2 regions of the Rossellomorea sp. H136 genome follow, and region 1 is predicted to be linked to the other one. Evidence: predicted binding sites of a transcription regulator. Region 1 holds the regulator's gene; the other holds the start of a gene.

Region 1 (10,040 bases):
CAGCTTTTGCTCCGGGGCTTCCCCATTGAGAAGAGATGCTACTGTAAGCGCTCCCGCATTAATCATTGGGTTAAACGGTTTGCCCGGCTTATGAATTTCCAATCGAACAATAGAGTTAAATGCATCCCCTGTTGGTTCTACATCCACACGATTTAATACATAAGGAATTCCACGGTCTAAACAGGCTGCAATAAAACTGATTACTTTTGAAATACTTTGTAAAGTAAAGGGAACCTCCCAATCTCCTGCCTTCATCTCTACACCATCAGAACTAATCATGTAAACTCCCAAATCCGATTGGTTAGACTCCCCCAATGCTGGGATATAGTCGGCACATCGGCCTTTCAAACCAAGGGAACGGTATTTCATGACCCATCCACAAAGATTTCCTTCTTCCTTGGGGATACTAGTTGGATTTATTTCTTTTATTATTTGCTGATGCACTAACCCACCCCCTGTAAACGTTTTCTTTTTAAAGTAAGGCTCTTGTAAACACCGCTGTTGATTTCCGCGCAAGGCTTCGCTTTCCGCGGGGTGCTGATAATGCCTCAGCGGCTGCGCCTGCGGGTCTCCACCCAAGCTTCAATACCAGCTGGGACTTCTTCAAAATCAACATGATGCTATAACAGAGCTTAAGGTAAACCAGATATAATTCCTGGACATTCTCATTCATTTTAGAATCAGAGTTACACAAAGAAACCTAATACTACAAATAAATCTTTTAAAAAATCATTATATAAACTAACCTAACTAGTAAGAATATTAAAATCGGAAGTGATAGTTTTGGGTATAAATCCTTTATTTAGAAAAGAACGTACCATTATTATATTGATGATGTTTTTTGTTCCATTAGCTGGAGAAATACACTTTTATCCCATTAATGAAACATTTCGTGTCAGCTTAGGGCCACCAACTCTTTTTCTTTTTCTACTTTTTTTAAGAAAAACCGGCATTATACCAGGCTTTTTAACAGCTATTCTTGTTGTGTTTTTTCGTATGCTGCTAGATTCATTAATGGGAGTAAACTTTAACTGGTTTATTTCTTTTGAATCTCATTATCCAAGTTTTTTCTTTTACTTCACTTATACTTCCCTTTTCTATTTATTTAAGGTTAATCGTTTTCATCGGCAACCTTTGATCATTGGTTTCTATGGAATTACCATTGAAATATTATCGAATCTTGTAGAAATATTCTTACAATATATAATGTTTAGAGGTATCATTACTTCAGGGTCATTGTTGGAAATGTTCCTTATGGCTCTTGCTCATAGTTTTATGGTATTAGGAGTATTTAGTATGATGAAATTATATGAGGCACAGTCCCGAGAGATAGAAATACGGAAGCAAAATGAACATATGTTATTGCATGTATCGAACTTATATGAAGAATCTATTCATTTAAAAAAGACATTTCAAAATTCTGAAACGATTACAATGAAAGCTTACGAATTATATAGAGAATTAAATGGAAATCATGATGTAGACAATAAACTCCTTAAAAAAACCCGTCAACAATTACTGGAAATAGCTGGTAAAATACATGATGTTAAAAAAGACAATCAGAGAATTTATGCGGGCTTATCCAAGCTTATCTCAAACGAAGGCTTTACAGACTATGTCCATATTACGGATTTAATAAAAATAATTGTACGATCCAATGAAAAGTATGCATATTTATTAGAAAAAGATATCCTTTTTCATTATCACATAAAAGGGAATCACCCCCGTTACCATATTTATACCATTCTATCGATAATAAATAATTTAGTTGCCAACGCGGTAGAAGCCATTAAAGAAATGGGAACCATCGAAATAGAGGTTAGTTTTCAGGAGAATTCTGTTCATTTTCGGATTGAAGATGACGGACCTGGTATTCCGGAAAGGAATAGGGACTTAATATTTAAACCTGGCTTCACTTCTAAGTTTGACAGTATGGGCAATCCTTCAACGGGTATCGGGCTAACTTTTTTAGAAGATATGGTCAAAAAGTTTAATGGAAAGATTACCTTTAAAAGTGGCTCAAACAACATAGGAACCGTCTTCATTATTAGCTTGCCAGTTGATAATTTAGTTGAAAAGGAGAAATCTTGATGAATTTTTTTATAACAGATGATGATATCATCGTTCGTTCCATGCTTGCTCAAATTATCGAAGATGGGGATTTGGGACAAGTTGTTGGCGAATCCGATGATGGAGCATTATTAAATGGAGAAACATTAAACTTGAAAAAGGTTGATATTTTATTGATTGATTTATTGATGCCCACCCGTGATGGTTTTGAAACTATTCAATCTATCAAACCGGTATTTAAGGGGAAAATCATTATGATTTCGCAAATGGAGTCCAAGGATCTGATTGGTAAAGCATATACACTTGGAATTGAAAACTATATTATCAAGCCAATTAATAAAATAGAAGTGATAGCTGTCATCCGAAAAGTAATGGAGCATACTCGTCTGCAACAATCCATTCACGATATTCAAAAATCATTAAATTCTGTACTTCAAATAGGTTCTATCCTAAATCAAAAGGAGACGGCTTTTAAGGAATATAATATTAAACATTATGGTGAGTTCCTTTTGGCGGAATTAGGTATTTCAGGCGAGAGTGGTAGTAAAGATTTATTAGAGATATTGGCTATTTTATTTAATTATGAGAAAAAGGATACATTTGAACACGGATTACCATCTCTTAATGAAATTTATGAGCATTTAGCAAATAATAAGCTGGGAGCTGCCGCAGACGAAGGGAATCTTAGAAGAGAGGCAAAAGCTGCTAAGCAACGTGTTCGCAGAACTATTTATCAGGCACTGACTCACATGGCATCTCTGGGACTTACAGACTTTTCAAATGCAAAATTCGAAAAGTACTCTTCCCTGTTTTTTGACTTTACGATCGTTCGCAAAAAGATGACAGAGTTAACAAATGAATCAAAGCCATCCTTCACTACTACACGAATAAATATAAAAAAATTTATTCAAGTATTATATTTCGAAGCAAAACGAATGATGTTAGAAGGGTAGAAAGGATACAGGAGAATACGTATGCCAAACTTTCCTTTGTAATGCCCTTTTTTCTCATTACAAAGGAACCAAGCACCCCTGTAGTCTCGATGCGAAAGGAGATCCTTGTGTAGGATCTCCTTTTTTATTTATTTAAAATAATTTTATACTGCGCTGCAAGATATCCAAATAGATGCCTGGGTTCCTTTATCTTAATTAAGAGGTGAAGGATTAATGTCAAATATAACATTCCATTGGAAACTTTCTCAAACTCCAGAACAAGCTGAAAGAAGCACTGCAAAATGTGTGGCAAATTATCTGTTTTTACGGATACGAATGTGCGAAGGCATAACGCAAACGGAAAAAACATATACCAATTTGCGATTTATAAATGCGAAGACAATCATACGTGGAACCGAAAGTTAGCTATTTATAAAACGTTCTCATAGCATGTTGCTGAAATAGAGGAGCAGAAAGAAGAATCCTCAATTAAGTCAGCCATTCCGGTAACCAGCTAAGCAGAACAAGGAATAAAGGTGATACACATTGCACTAGATGATGTGATAGGAAAACATCGAATTGATAAAGTGCTTTCAAATCTGCTTTCCATTTCTGATTAGGTGCAGGATATTTTTAATTAAACCCTTTGGTGCCATCCCCAACTCCTTAGCCATTTGTATATCCCTCTCATTCTACCGGCATCGTTTTTTTTGCCTCTGCTCAGGCTTGCGAATTCTTTTTTGTCGCCATCACCATATCCTCCTTTTTGTTCTATAAGACTATTTCACTATAGCGTGCAGAATTAGTCGATATTTATCACTTTAAATTTAGGCCCTTCAGAACAATACAAAGTTTTCCTTTAATCAAACGTTTGTTTAAAAAATACTACATAAACATAACGTTATAAATGCTCGAAGCAAAAAAGGACTACCTCCTTTTCATAGGAAGTAGTCCTTTACTTACAAACTATTTAAACATCAGGCAGCTTCACAATTTAGTGAAACGGAATTACATCATGCCGCCCATTCCACCCATACCGCCCATGCCACTCATGTCTGGCATGCCGCCGCCGCCTTCTTCAGGAATGTCCGCTACTACTGCTTCAGTAGTCAGGAACATTGCTGCTACAGACGCTGCGTTTTGAAGTGCAGAACGAGTTACTTTTGTAGGATCAACGATACCTTTTTCGATCATGTTTACCCACTCACCAGTAGCTGCGTTGAAACCGACACCTACTTCTTCTTTCTTCAGACGTTCTACGATGATTGAACCTTCTAATCCAGCGTTGTGAGCGATCTGACGGATTGGCTCTTCAAGAGCACGCAGCACGATGTTGATACCAGTTGCCACATCTGCATCCGCTTCGATTGATGCTACTTTATTGTATACGTTCACCAGGGCAGTACCACCACCGGAAACGATACCTTCTTCTACTGCTGCACGAGTAGAGTTCAATGCGTCTTCAATACGAAGTTTACGCTCTTTAAGCTCAGTTTCAGTTGCAGCTCCGACTTTCACGACTGCTACTCCACCTGCAAGCTTAGCAAGACGCTCTTGTAATTTTTCCTTGTCGAATTCAGAAGTGGATTCTTCTAATTGAGCACGGATTTGGTTTACGCGAGCTGCGATTTTTTCCGGATCTCCAGAGCCTTCTACTACAGTAGTGTTTTCTTTCGTTACGACTACTTTCGCAGCACGGCCAAGTTGAGTGATGTTTGCAGATTTAAGATCCAGTCCAAGATCCTCTGTGATCACTTCTCCACCTGTAAGAACCGCTAAGTCTTCAAGCATTGCTTTACGACGGTCACCGAAGCCAGGAGCTTTAACAGCAACGGCGTTGAATGTTCCGCGAAGTTTGTTCACAACAAGCGTTGCAAGTGCTTCACCTTCAACATCTTCTGCTACCATTAATAGTGGCTTACCTTGTTGTACAACTTGCTCAAGAACAGGGAGTACTTCCTGGATGTTACCGATTTTCTTGTCAGTGATTAAGATGTATGGATTTTCAAGAACAGCTTCCATTTTGTCAGAGTCAGTCACCATGTATGGAGATGCATATCCACGGTCGAATTGCATTCCTTCTACCACGTCAAGTTCTGTTGTGAAACCTTTAGATTCTTCGATTGTGATAACACCGTCATTACCAACCCGCTCCATTGCTTCTGCAATCAGTTGACCCACTTCTTCGTCAGCAGCTGAGATTGCCGCAACTTGAGCGATGGAATCTTTGCCTTCGATTGGCTTTGAGATCACTTTTAATTCTTCGATAGCCGCTTGAACCGCTTTTTCGATACCTTTACGAACGCCAACAGGGTTAGCACCAGCTGTAACGTTTTTAAGACCTTCACGGATCATCGCTTGAGCAAGGACCGTTGCAGTCGTTGTACCGTCACCGGCAATTTCATTTGTTTTGCTTGCTACTTCAGCAACCAGTTTTGCACCCATGTTTTCGAATGCGTCTTCCAGTTCGATTTCTTTAGCAATCGTAACACCATCATTTGTAATAAGTGGTGAACCGAATTTTTTCTCAAGTACCACGTTACGTCCTTTTGGTCCAAGAGTTACTTTTACTGCATTTGCTAATTGATCTACACCGCGAAGCATGGAACGGCGTGCTTCTTCGCTGAATTTAATATCTTTAGCCATTGATAAAGTCCTCCTCTTATTTAAATAAAGTATTGGTTTTGTTTATATACGAAGTTTGATTATTCGCCAACTACAGCCAGAATATCGCTATCACGAAGGATCAGGTATTCTGTGCCTTGGTATTTCACTTCTGTACCAGCGTATTTAGAGAAAATGATTCGATCGCCGACAGCTACCTCAAGAGCAACGCGCTCACCGTTGTCAAGAATGCGACCAGTACCTACAGCCATCACTTTACCTTCTTGTGGCTTTTCCTTTGCGGAATCCGGTAGCACAATACCGCTTGCTGTTTTTTCTTCTGACTCAACTAGCTCGATAACGACGCGATCACCTAGTGGTTTTAACAAGTGAAACAACCTCCTTGAATTATGTAAATGATATTTATTAGCACTCGATCGTTGTGAGTGCTAACACAACTATTATATTAATTAATTCGTTTTCATTTTGCAAGAGTCCTGCTTAAAATTTTTTTCGTCATATTTCTCTTTTTTTCACACCTTCCTATACTATGCCTCACCATATGCCTTTATTCTTAAGTTGATTGAAGTGTGACAATTCTAACAAAAACCTTAGATTTGAACAGTTCCTCTTTTCTTAGTAGAATTGTACAAGAGTGAGTTCAAGATGAAATGAGGTTATCCTCATCGAACAGGTGCTAAAGGAGATCATACGTTGAAAAAACATTTCGGATATATCTTAATTACCTATATTGTTATGCAGCTTTCAAGTGTTGTAGGCATCCCCTTATTATTTAAGATTGGTGTAGATGTGCTTGGTCAGCCCGAAGATACAGTTAGGAGTGTTGTTCCGGGATACTGGCTCGTCATCAGCTTTACGTTAACCCTGCTCGTTGTGTGGGCCATTCTAAGGAAGAGTGAAACAAGCACAGGACTTGAACGAACCGCTCCCATGAATGCAGGGGGGTCCATTGTATGGGCAGTGGTCGGGATCTTTATGGCGTTCATTGCTCAATCCGTCGCCATACAACTCGAGTATGCGCTTGGAATCGAGATGGGATCTGAAAACACTCAGATGATTATCAGCATTATTGAAAAGGTACCTCTATCCATGATGGTCGCTGCAATCATCGGACCTATACTGGAAGAGATTGTATTCAGAAAGATTATCTTCGGTGTTCTTTATGAAAAGATGAATTTCTTCTTCGCCGCGTTAATCAGCTCTGTTATCTTTGCCCTTGCTCATTTTGAGCCTGAGCATGTGATCTTGTACTCTGCTATGGGCTTTACCTTTGCGTTTCTTTATGTCAAAACGAAGCGGATACTGGTTCCAATATTTGCCCATGTTGCCATGAATACAACGGTCGTTCTAATGCAATCTATCTATAAGGATGAAATTGAAAAAATGATCAACGAAGCTGAACAAATACAAGGATTTATTGGAGGATTATTTCTATGAGGAGATCACCATTATTCTCAGGCGTGATCTATCTCCTTCTCGGTGTGCTCTTCACATACTTTGCTGTGCAAAATGTACAGGATGATGGTTGGGGATTTTTCGCTTATATGCTCGTCTTTCTGGCAACCCTTGATTTTGGTTCAGGGTTGCGGATGGTGTTGTTGCATTTCAAAATCAAAAAGAAAATAGAGAATAAAAAATAAGGATTGATCATTTGATCAATCCTTATTTATATCCTCGAACTGTTCCATTTCAAGCTTTTGTTCTGCTTCTAAAACCTTTTTATATCCGATTTTAGAAATCCAAATACTGATTTCATAAAGAAGCAGCAAAGGAACGGTTACCATTAAATGCGAGACGATGTCCGGCGGTGTAATGAAGGCCGCGATGACCAACAATACGAAGTACGCCACTTTTCTCATTTGCGCCAGCAGCATCGGGGTAATAATCCCCAGGCGTGTCAGAAACAGCATAATAACCGGCAGTTGAAATAGAAATCCAAATGGAATGGTTATTTGAAACAAGAAATGAAAGTATTCATTAATTCCAATCACTTGCTGGATATTCAAATTGGTTGATAAACCCATCATGAATTTCACAACATATGGAAACAAAATAAAATATGAAAATGACAATCCACCTAAGAAAAGAATGACAGAAATCGGTATGTAACTAAGCGTTACCTTCCTCTCTTTCTCATATAAGCCTGGACTTACGAACGACCATACTTGAAATAGAATGATGGGTGATGTCATGATGATCGCAATAAACATGATCATTTCCATATAGATTTTGAGAGGGTCTGTAATCCGAAAGGCGTTCATCGTCAATTCTTTCGCTTCATCTGCGTGCTGCAAATATCGAATCAACGGTTCCGCAAGAAAAAAGCTCCCAATTACCGCTAACAAGAAGAAAACGACTACAAACATGAGTCGTTTTTGCAATTCTCCTATATGTTCATAGACTGTCATGTCTCTTTGACTTTGACTCATGGCGTTCATCCTACCCTACTTAGCTTTTTTACTATTATCGTCCTCATCATCTGCTAAGCCCTTTGTTGCATTCTTAAATTCACGTAATGTATTACCAGCTGCTTTCCCTAACTCAGGCAATTTCTTTGGCCCAAAGATCAGTAAAGCAACAACCGATATTAATACGATACTACCTGCACCTAACATAATGAGACACCTCCTCTTTTACCATTCTATCATAACGTATTTACGAATTATTTTCTATTCGGATATGATTCCATCTTGTGACATTTCCGTGTCATCCTCTGAATAATGCTTTAAGAAGTATACCAGTGATTGAAGCTCAACTGCCAGATCAATATGATGGACGCGGATATGGTCCGGCACCGTTAATCTTGCAGGAGTGAAATTCAGGATTCCTTTAATATTTGAAGATACCAATCGGTCTGTGATATTTTGAGCAGAAGATGCCGGAACTGTCAGAATGGCCACTTCAATATCATGCCCTTCAAGACCCTCTTCTAAATCATTTAAATGAAAAACGGGTACATCGCTGATTTGTGTCCCAACCTTCTTTTCATCCACTTCAAAAGCCATTTCAATCTTAGTATTATTATTTTTTATGAAATTATAATGAAGAAACGCTGTACCGAGATTCCCTACACCTATCAGCACAACCTTCGTAATGGCATCTTGATCTAATGTCTTACGAAAAAAGGATAGTAGGTAATTGACATTATATCCATAACCCTTTTTACCTAACGCTCCAAAATAAGAAAAATCTCTGCGTATCGTGGCAGAATCAACCTTCACCGCTTCACTCAATTCTTTCGATGAAACTCTCTGCTTTCCCGACGAGTACAGATTCTTGATAAAGCGATAATATAGCGGAAGGCGCTTAGCCGTTGCCTGTGGAATTTTCGTTGTATCCTGGTTCATATTGTATTCCCCCACATCTATTCAAAACCTCTGATACCGCTTCCAAAATTGAAAGCATACAGAATTTAATACTCTACTAACCATCATACACTATATTTTATCCTAAGTGTACGAAGATTAATAGTCGATTTATTGCCGTCCCCCTCCCAAATACGGTACACTAGCACTATGAAATAGAGGTGAAACGTCATGATTCTACTACAAGTGAATCAACTAACGAAAAACTTTGGTGCAGATAATATCCTATCAAATATCAAGCTTGAAATACAGACAAGAGATCGGGTGGCTCTCGTCGGACGCAACGGGGCAGGAAAGTCGACTCTTTTAAAAATAATTGCAGGTCATCTCTCCTATGATTCCGGAGACATCACGAAACCAAAAGGGGTTTCCATTGGATACCTGGCTCAGAATACCGGCTTGGAATCTGATTTATCCATTTGGTCGGAAATGTTGACCGTCTTCGAGGAATTGCAGAGACAGGAAAAGCAATTAAGAACATTGGAGCAGCAGATGGCTGATCCTTCGGTGTATGAAAAAGAAGAGCTCTATCAACGCGTATTAAAAGAATACGATGAGCTTCAAGTCAGGTTCAAGGATTCCGGTGGTTACCAATATGAAGCAGATATCCGCTCTGTTCTTCACGGATTGAATTTCGCAGATTTTGATTACGATACAAAGATATCCACATTGAGCGGTGGCCAGAAAACCCGTCTCGCTCTTGGGAAACTTCTTTTAACCAAACCTGACATTCTCATTCTTGATGAGCCGACCAACCATCTTGATATTGAGACTTTGTCATGGCTTGAGACGTACCTTCAAAGCTATGAAGGAGCCGTCCTGATCGTTTCCCATGACCGGTACTTCCTGGATAGCGTCGTCAATCAAGTGTATGAGATTTCCCGGAACCGAAGCAAGAAATACCTGGGGAATTACAGTAAATACCTTGAACAGAAAGCGGAAGACTACGAAAAGGATCTTAAGATGTTCGAGCGCCAGCAACAGGAGGTCGCGAAACTCGAAGACTTCATTCAACGGAATATCGCCCGTGCCTCGACGACCAAGATGG
Region 2 (10,040 bases), 1.2 Mb from region 1:
ACTTCATCCCGATAACCGTCAAAAGGTAGATTACCACATAAATAACAAATGCTACTAAACTCCAACTATATATCATAGTTCTGGATACCAATAAAACAACTAAGAGTGCGAGCCCTGTGTATGGTCCTCCATACATAATTCCGAGTACGAAAGGAATCATCCTTAAATCATGTACACAGTATGGATTATGATAGATCGGGGAAAGCATGCACAGGATAATGGCAATACTCAAAGAAACAAGGGTTGCTAACCTTGTGTACCAACCATGTATCATCTTTCTTTCGATAAGGAAAAAAATTAAAAAAATACTCAAAATGATATAAAAGAAATTATTAATAACATCCTGATTAAAGATAATCATACTTACCCTTTTACCTTTCACAGATATTGTCTACTTTATAGAAATTCTACCATACTAATACAAAAATCGTTACAATTATATATGTAATCGTGCATTTACATAAGAAAACCCCCCTGTACATGCACAGGAGAGTCATCACTTTACACCGTTTTCAATTGTTCTCCAAGATATTTTGCCAGCTCTAGCATCCCGAATTGTCCGTACTTCGCCTCGGCTTCCTTGTTGTAATTTGTATTGGTGTTCACATCATACGTGTAGATGGTGCCTTCTTTATCCTGAATAAATTCAATCCCGGCAATATCGATCCGGTTTTCTTTTAAAAATGCTTCATAGGATGAAAGGATGCCATGGGAAAAGTTTTCCCTGATTTGAAATTTAGGTTTCTCTTCTTGCTCCCCCACTGGACAAAATAAATCATCGACCTGGCAGACATCGGCAGGACATAATTCAAATCCTTTTGACGTATCCACCCTTACTGCATAAATGAATTTGCCCCCAATGAATTCACAGCGCGTAATCGAAGCGTCTGGTGCTTCAATATATTCCTGAATTAGCGTTGTGCCATCTAGCGGTTCTTCAAATGTATCACTGTAGACATAGTTTTTCAATGCGTCCACTGAATGAAACAACTGAACACCCAATCCTTTTCCTGCACGATTATGCTTGGTGATGAATGATGGCTTGTTGAGCTTTTGTGCGGCTTCTATGATATGTTGTTTTCCAACGGCTGCAATGGTTTTAGGTGTCTTGATGCAGGCAGCGTTCAAGGCCATATACTGGTTCACTTTACTCACTTCCAACCGGAGGGCACGGCTCCCGTTCAGTACCTTTCTTTCATATCTCTCCAACCATGAAAGAACGCTTTCCGTTAACTCAGGTGCAAAACGATGGTTTCTGGTATGAGAAGATGCACTGATTCGATTATAGAAAACGCCTTCTGGAGGTTCTGATGATAAATCGATGAGCCCTTGATCGAGAAACCATTCCTCATAAGGCAATTGAAGCTCGTCGAGACAAGTCGTTAAATGATTGGTCCAATCACTATTTTCATGAATAATATGAATTTTTTTCACGATCATTACACCCTTTGTTCATATGATTTTTAAAAAATGGTCGTACAACACAAAGTAATCCTACTATAAAAGTAGGATTTAGGTCAATGATCATGAATTTATCTTGGCTTTCTGTCGGTTCTCATCTGAATTTTCATACCACTTTTGGTGAGCTGATCGATTGTTTTCGGGACTTCATCGCTATGGGAAGGGCTATGATCGTCCTTCAAGATATCCCTGATTTCCTGTAAGACTTCAAGGTTCGTCGTTTGCTTCACTTTGTATTGCTGCTCTCCGCCTTTCAAGCGGTTGACCACTTTTATCATCAGAAAAATACTCATGGCCACGAGAAGAAAGTCTACAAAGGCTTGTAGGAACTTTCCCAATTCAATCACCTCTGCTCCAATTCGAAGGTGCAGACCTTCTAAGTTAATGCCGCCAAATAAAATTCCGATTGCCGGCATCATCATGTCTTGAACGAGTGACTCCACAATCTTGCCAAACGCTGAACCAATGATGACTGCAATTGCTATATCAATTACATTCCCCCTTGAAATGAATTGTTTAAATTCAGGCCACATGATGATTTCACCTACCGCTTCATTACTCTTAACATATGGCAGAAACGAGTGAGTTATGAAGACAAGGGCAAAAAAGCTACATAAGATATTTCCCTACAATGGCAAGCAACACAATAAAAGCGACTACCCCCATTAGAATGATCAACATTTTTTCTTCTTTATTTCCTAACATTCTTTTCGCCTCCTCTATTTCTTAAGGAACTTACACGGTCCCTCTTTCAAATAATTTTGTTTCCAGTATCACGGGGCGAGGGTCCGTATTTTCAAGAAATAGTTTAAACGATTCTTCTCCCACTTTTCGTATCGGTACTTCAAAGGATGTAATGTCCAGGGCATCGGCAATAGGATGATTATCAAAGCTTAAGATAGCCAAATCATCGGGTATTCTGATCCCTCTTTTCCCTGCCTCTGTCACCATACCGGCTGAAACCTGATCACTCGTTACGATAAGGGCTGAAGGTTTTTCTTTCAGCTGTTCCCATGCCTTCACCACGTCTCTTCCATCTTCCAGGTGATAGCAGTCATTGAAGATCCACTCTTCACGCACAGGATTGCCCGCAGCTTCTGAGCTATCGTAATACCCCCGGATTCTCTCTTCACTATTCGTCCCAAACATTCGATTCAGGCATAGACCTATCCGGGAGTGACCTTTTGAATAAAGATGCTCGAGACCATTCCTGATTCCTTGATAGTGATCGATATATATTTTCTTACACGAGTGACCGTACACATTCTCACAGAAAACAACATTGGCGTTTTCCATGAACGGAGTGAGAACATCCAGTGAATTTGATCGTGAAGTTAATATCAATCCGTCCACTTCCTTCATTTGCAGACGATGAAAGGCATCAAGTTCGGCTCCCTTGTCATAATTCGTTTGAAAAAGTTGAAGATGATATCCATGCTTTAACGCTTCACCTGCAATACCTTGAATAATCTCTCCGAAGTAAGGAAGGTTCAAATACGGCAAAACAACTCCTATGCTATAGGTCTTTCCTTTTGATAAATGGACAGCGTTTGCGTTTTTAGTATAATTTAATTGCTCGACGGCCTCGAGAACCTTCTGACGTTTTTCTTCTTTCACATAAGGGTGTTCATTTAATACCCTTGAAACCGTTGAAACAGATACTCCCGCAAGCTTGGCTATACTGCGTATATTTGTCATACCCATACCCCTCATTAGATATTCTGAATGGCCCACCTATCCATTTTGCGCAAAACTTTTAATAAACGCTTGCTCTGAAACGCGTTTCACACTTTAGAGTTAATCATGCAAGGGGTCGACCCTAAAACATGATAAGGAGGCTATACTATGCTCGGTATTTTATTCTTACCCGTTCTGTGTATCATGATCATCGGAGGAAGCTACGCCGCATTAAAGCCCATCCATTTCTATACCCCCTACGATCAACAGGATCCATTTGAGCACATATACAACCATAAACTCAACTAGTGCAAGTGCCTGCTTTCAATGAAGCAGGCTTTTATTTTACCCATTTTACTGCCCACCACTGGACGGCCTCCATCACTGGCTCCAGTTCCCTTCCCTTTTTCGTCAGGCTATAAAGGACTTTGACCGGCTTTTCGTCGAGAACTTCCCGGGACACGATACCGTTTTCCTCCAGTTCCTTTAATCTATCGGTTAACACCTTTTGACTGATATTCGGTATTTCTGCATTTATATCTTTAAAACGGCACGTTCCTTCAAATAATACCTTTATGATCATCCCTATCCAGCGCTTGCCTAATAGTTCAAAGGCAGCGGCATATTTCGGGCAAAGTTTTGTTTCCATGCAAGTTTTCACATCCTAAAACGTTATTCCTTGACGCATACTAAAACGTCGGTTATATTGTTCATATTGCTTGCGCACTTACAAAAAGTAAGTAACATACAAATATTATAACACTTTTTAAACATCAAGGAGGCTTTATCATGGATAATTTCTTTCAAGTCGTCGATGAACGACGCTCAACGAAAGTATACGATCCTCAAGTGGAGATCCCCCGTGAGGAATTAGTCAGCCTGCTCGAAACAGCAGGAAAAGCACCATCTGCCTGGAATCTTCAGCAGTGGAAATTCCTGGTATTCGATCATAAAGAAGTTCAACAACGCTTACTTCCAATTGCCTATAATCAACAACAGGTACATGATGCTTCTGCAGTTGTGGCTATACTTGGTGACCTGGAAGCCAATAAGAATGTCGACCCTGTCTTTGATCCTGCCATTGAAAAAGGTGAAATGACGGCGGAAATCAAAGAGGTACTGAAGAAACAAATTGACGGTGCTTACAGCCGCGATGAATATCCAAGAGACGCAGCTTTCAGTAACGCTTCCTTAGCTGCTATGCAATTCATGCTTGCTGCAAAAGCGAAAGGCTGGGATACTTGCCCAATCGGCGGTTTCAATCCGTCAGCTCTCGTTTCCGAATTCAATGTGTCGGACCGTTATATCCCGATTATGCTGATTACAATCGGAAAACCACTTCAAGAAGCACGAAAATCAGATCGTTTAGATATCCGCAACTTAATTGATTGGGCGGAATAAGCCTATGAAAAGAGGCTGGGACAAAAGTTTTTTATCCTAAGTCAAACCCGAACAAACCTGCCTCTTAGTGTGCAGATTTGTTCGGGTTTATTATTTGTTTTCTAATCATTTGATTTTAACTGTTTCCAGCGGTTGATTGGAGTGCAAGACGAAGACTCCTGCGGGAAAGTAGCTTATGTGAGACCCCGCAGGCTTGCCGAGGAGGCTCACGGGCTACCCGCGGAAAGCGTAGTCTTGCACGGAAATCATTAGCGGTATAAAGAACCTACACTTCTATTGTTCGTCTTTTTATCGTGGTTTTTTAGTTTTGTCCCAGCCTCTTTTTAGTCTGTTAAAAGAGTACGCTCTTTTCAATCTGTTTCATTTCATAGAAGTAGCCTTTTTTCCTCATGAGCTCATCAAAATTTCCTGCTTCTACAACCTCTCCCTGATCCATGACAACGATTTGATCCATATTTTCAAGACCAGTTAAACGATGACAGATCAGAATCAACGTGTCTCCACCGGCCACTGTATAAAGATGGTCAAAGATCTCTTTCTCCGTCAACGCATCAACCGAAGACGTCGGTTCATCCAGCATCCATAAGGGTGACCCCTTCAACAATGTCCTTGCAATCGCCAATCGCTGCTTTTCTCCTCCAGAAAGATTCTCTCCTTTTTCCAGTACAGTGTCCTCTAACGAAAAGTTGCGTAGCTTCACTTTTTCTAATGCCGATTCCATTTCCCCGTCTGTCAGTCCATCACGCACCAGCATAAGATTATCCTTTATAGTGCCGTAAAAGAAATGATTTTCTTGAAGAACCACATTGGCATGCTCCCACAACGACTCTTTATCCAAATCTTTCATGGAAGTATCGTTTACGAAAATAGATCCGTGATCTACTGAGTAAAAATTCAATAACAGTTGAAGCATTGTTGATTTCCCTGATCCCGAAGGTCCTACAATCGCTGTTTTCGAACCTGCAGGCAACTTAAGATCCACACCATCCAAAGCCTTTCTTTCCTCTCCCTCAAAGGAAAAGCTTACATTCTTCAAATGAAAGGACGGAGCTTCCCCGCCAAGTTTCCCACCAAATGAAGGTCCGTCCCTCTCAATGCTCTCTTCGGGAATGACAGAAGAGAGCCTGGACGCCGCTCTGCGGGAATCTTCATAGTGTGTAGGGAGGATTGCCATGGGGGTGGCGTTTTCGAATACAGTTAATGAGATCATGACAAGCATAGCAAGGTATATTCCATCCAGTTGACCTGATCCTACCGAATATGCTCCTACAGCTAAAACGATCCATGAAATAAGAAGCGAAACCAGGATATTGGTTGAATGACTAAAGAGGGAATGGATACCCTCACGTTCCTGTTCACTCACATAGCCTGTTGATGCATGAACAAGACTTCTCTCTTTATCCTCCAGTCTCTGATAGATTTTCAGGTCTCTGAATCCATGAAGAAATTCCGTTACCTCAGTAGACAAGTCCCCTCTTCTTTCTCTTAATGTCATTTCAAACTTTCTCTGTTTAAGAGCAAAATAGGCAGGGACGACGAATCCCGTCAGCAGAAGGCCCACGAGAAGGATCAATGCAACAGATACAGAATAAAACATCGTAAACAAAATCGTACTTAAGAACACCATCACCAGAATGATCGGCGGATAAAAGACCCTAAGAAAGAAATTCTGGAGGCTCTCTACGTCCCCGACAATTCTTGAGAGAAGATCTCCACTTCTGTATCGACCGAAAATCCCAGGCGCTAACGGTTCGATTGCTTCATAAATCGAGACTCGTAAATTAGCCAGAATCGTGAATGTAGCACGATGGGAAAAATAACGTTCAGCGTACCGGCTTAGCGCCTTTGTAAAACCGAATAGCTTCAAGAGCGCAATCATCACCGTCAGTGCGTAAAGTGGCACTTCCAAAGCTGCTTTAGAAATTAAATAACCACTGGAAGCAAATAATCCCACAGAGGTCATTCCAGCCAGGAAGCCAAAAAGAATAGAATACACTATATCCTTCTTTTCCTTCATCATCAGCTTTACGACAAATCCTAACTCTTTCATCATGTATTCACCCCTTGCTGTGCTGTCACCATCTCCTGATAGCGAGAAGAGGACATTATTAACTTCTCATGATTCCCTATGCCCGCTAATTCCCCATTTTCCAAGAACAGAATTTGATCCGCTTCACGAATTGTATGCAGGCGGTGAGCCACTGTAATCACCGTTGAATCCTTGGATAATTCCTGAATGGAGGTTTGAAGGATTCCCTCGGTTTTAAGATCCAATCCTGTTGTCGGTTCGTCGAAGAGAATAAGAGAAGATTTTTTGAGAAAAGCCCTGGCTAAGGCAATACGCTGCTTTTCTCCTCCTGACAGCCCTCTCCCCGCTTCACCGATTAGTGTGTCATACCCTCTATCGAGACCTGCAATCATGTGTGAGATTCCTGCTTTTTCAGCAGCGTATTCAATCTCTTCCCGGGTGACCCCTTCTCTTCCTCCAACCGCAATATTCTCTGAGATTGTGCCTGAGAATAAATACGGATTCTGTGAAATATAACTCAGTTGATCAAACCAGTCGCTTTCTCTATATTCACTTCTCGAATGTCCATCAATCACGATGTCTCCTTCAGAGGGATCAAGAAGTCCTGCTAAAAGATGAAGAAGGGTTGTTTTCCCTGCTCCGCTGTGACCGACGATCGCCACTTGACTGCCGGGAGGGAAGACTGCCGAAATGGATTGAAGAACAAATCCCTTTTCCCCGTAGGAAAACCCGACATTACGCAATTCAATTGTGGCAGGAGTCCCAATTGATTCGAGTTCCTTCTCTCCCCAATGCACAGGTCGATCTTTTTCTTTAAGCTCCTCCATGACTTTCTTTCCGGCCCCCATACTTCCTCGACCAGTATGAAAGGCTTGCCCAAGTTCTTTTAGTGATAAATAGAATTCCGGGGCAAGCACAAGAACGAAGAAAGCGGTGAAGAATGAAATGCTTTCAAAGACGACTAATCTGAGCCCTACTTCAAGAGCAATCAGTCCAATACTTAACATGGAAATAAACTCTAGCATCAAGGAAGATAAGAATGCGGTCTTTAACACTTCCATGGTTGCTTCACGAAAGTCAAGACTGGCAGAACGGATCCCTTCTTTCTGTTGACCCCCTCTTCCAAGGAGCTTCAAGGTAGTCAATCCTTGCAGTGTATCGAGAAATCGTCCAGAAAAAGCCGTCAGCTTATCCATTTGCTTCTCGGATTTGTTTTTTGTCATCACTCCGATAATCGCCATAAACAGAGGAATGAACGGTGCCGTTATGACCATGATCAGACCCGTATAAATATGCTCAGTAGAAATGGTGATTAATAGTATTAACGGAACGATGGTCGTTTGAATTCTTTGGGGTACGTACTGACTGTAATACCCATCCAGCCCATCGACAGCATCCATCATCGTACTGACTTTTTGTCCAGACTGCCCTTGGATGGACGCTTGCAGTGGATTTTTTGCCCACTTATTCAAGAGCCGCTTTCTCAAGTCGCTCTTTACCCTCGAAGCCATCCTGATTCCGGTTCGTCCATTCACATACGTGAGGGCTGCTCTCCCCACTAAAATAAGCAGCAATGCGCCAAGCATTGGGAGAATGTCTTGAAATTCCTCTCCCTCTATAAACATTTTATCTACAATGCTAACCAGCAAGTAAGCTTGACCAATTACGACTCCCCCCATTAATAGGGATGTTCCGTAAAGTGTCATCATGGATGATTTCTGCTGCTTAGCCATTCGATTCAGTTCTTTCATAATTTCTCTCAACTCCAAAAGTTAAAAGTTAGTGAAATGTTTCACAAATCAATAACTCTATTATAGTAAACTTGTTCTCTTTATGCATCTTTTAGGATTGACCTTTTTGTGACAATTCCAGTTTCGTATCCAGTTCCAATCAATAAAAATAGAGAGGCACACCGCTAAGCGAATGACCTCTCTGTCTGAAAATTTTATTTTTTCATGAGCACATCATATCTTCAATAAATCCTTCGTCACACGCTGGATAATCTCCGGAAGCACTGAGAAGGTGTAAGGTTTATACACTCTCTCTGTCCACTGATGGCCATCTTTTCCGTAAACTCCGATATTAATAGAAGGGATGTTCAGCTTTCTGATCATGTCGATTGGAATAGGGTACAACTGATCGATCAATGGAAGATTCTTTTTGAATACGTCAATATCCTCGTCTTCTTCATGAAGAGAAAGAAAACTGCCGTCTGCGAGATATGGGAAAAACCTTTTAATAACAAATTCTTCGCCGGTTTCTTTGGCTATATCATTTAAGCATTTCCCTAAGGCTTCTCTCACCCTCTTGCCATACTCATTTTCTTCATTCACAAAGTTATGAGGTAAAAAAGGCGGTGCGAAGAAAATGATCACTCTAGGCGTTCGATCGGGGTCCAGATGCTGCAGTGCTTCCACCATGGCATACGCAATCGTTCTTCTGTCTTCTCCCTCCATATCATAAAAGACCTTTTTCATGACAGGATCCGGATCAATGCCTCTTTCCTTCAGCCAGAAGATATACTCCCGTAACGTCAGCACTTCCACTTCCCATGAAAACTCCCTTTCCGGGAAACCATGATAGCTTCGATATTGCTCAAACTGTTTTTTACTGCGTTCTTCCAATTCACTCACTGCCTTTAAGGCTGCCTTCTTCATATCATAGAGCACTTCCCGGGCAGTTCTCTCATATACAAAATAGTTAAAGTATAGAGAAGCGCTTAGAGGGGTCTGAACATTATACGTATGCTTGTCATCTTTGAAATACAGGCAAGATGGCGGCAGGGTGAATTCACCTGGTATATCCTCCAGATAATCCAGGTTCTGATTGATTTCAAGATTGATTTTGGAAGCAATCACAGTAGGATCGATGGATGTCAGCACATCCCCTACATGTGCTTCTCTTCCATATATATAAAAGCTTGGTAGGAGCTTTCCTGCAGCACCCGTGTAAATATAGCGTTTACAGTCCCCATCATAGATCGGAGAAATGAAATCGGTATTGATCGCTGCCAAATAGTCAAAACCCTCATTTTTCAGACGATAAAGATCACTTAATGCTGCAATCATTCCGGCATGTTCACTTTCTTCATCACCATTAAATAGGAAAAGTAAATGTCCATCTGGCGTTTCCTGTCCCGTATAGTACAAGAGATTCGCTATGTGTACGGCAATTCCGCTCTGCATATCCAATGCCCCTCTCCCAAACAGCCAGTTTCCAGAGAGGGCATCTTCTCTTACCTTTTCCTCTCCTTCATAGTCCATAAAGAACTTTTGAAGAAAGTCGGGATCATGAGCCATATCTTGAAGTGCCCCATAATCATCCGTCCCCACCGTATCATAGTGGGCATGGAATAATACAGTTTTCGATGACGTTCCTTTCACGAGAGCAATCACGTTTTTCCTTCCTGTAGGATCGTTCGGTACTTCTTGGAGCCAGACTCGATCAGGATGCTCCTGAAAATAAGGAAATG

Evidence for each region. Region 1 encodes Rex, which represses fermentation and respiration genes when NADH is low (regulators of the CRP and FNR family bind a similar motif). Its sites were predicted from a motif close to TTGTGAAATATTTCACAA; they were not measured.
Region 2: cydD (thiol reductant ABC exporter subunit CydD) is a predicted target of Rex. The motif match lies at 8,349-8,366, and genes of this name have one in related genera.

The regions. Positions count from the first base shown of each region.
Region 1 is NZ_CM166371.1:261,958-271,997, reverse strand. Features, by position in the region: gene ACYH0O_RS01535 (glutaminase) at 1-429, opposite strand, end outside; gene ACYH0O_RS01530 (ATP-binding protein) at 775-2,091, shown strand; gene ACYH0O_RS01525 (response regulator) at 2,091-3,023, shown strand; partial or broken gene ACYH0O_RS01520 (cytoplasmic protein) at 3,305-3,448, shown strand; gene groL (chaperonin GroEL) at 4,011-5,648, opposite strand; gene groES (co-chaperone GroES) at 5,708-5,995, opposite strand; gene ACYH0O_RS01505 (CPBP family intramembrane glutamic endopeptidase) at 6,321-7,064, shown strand; gene ACYH0O_RS01500 (YdiK family protein) at 7,061-7,267, shown strand; gene tatC (twin-arginine translocase subunit TatC) at 7,283-8,056, opposite strand; gene ACYH0O_RS01490 (twin-arginine translocase TatA/TatE family subunit) at 8,072-8,242, opposite strand; gene ACYH0O_RS01485 (redox-sensing transcriptional repressor Rex) at 8,297-8,974, opposite strand; gene ACYH0O_RS01480 (ABC-F family ATP-binding cassette domain-containing protein) at 9,164-10,040, shown strand, end outside.
Region 2 is NZ_CM166371.1:1,499,166-1,509,205, reverse strand. Features, by position in the region: gene ACYH0O_RS07625 (ATP-binding protein) at 1-361, opposite strand, end outside; gene ACYH0O_RS07620 (ATP-grasp domain-containing protein) at 502-1,434, opposite strand; gene mscL (large conductance mechanosensitive channel protein MscL) at 1,533-1,994, opposite strand; gene ACYH0O_RS07610 (LacI family DNA-binding transcriptional regulator) at 2,197-3,159, opposite strand; gene ACYH0O_RS07605 (hypothetical protein) at 3,307-3,447, shown strand; gene ACYH0O_RS07600 (winged helix-turn-helix transcriptional regulator) at 3,479-3,787, opposite strand; gene ACYH0O_RS07595 (nitroreductase family protein) at 3,928-4,539, shown strand; gene cydC (thiol reductant ABC exporter subunit CydC) at 4,871-6,589, opposite strand; gene cydD (thiol reductant ABC exporter subunit CydD) at 6,589-8,319, opposite strand; gene ACYH0O_RS07580 (M20/M25/M40 family metallo-hydrolase) at 8,533-10,040, opposite strand, start outside.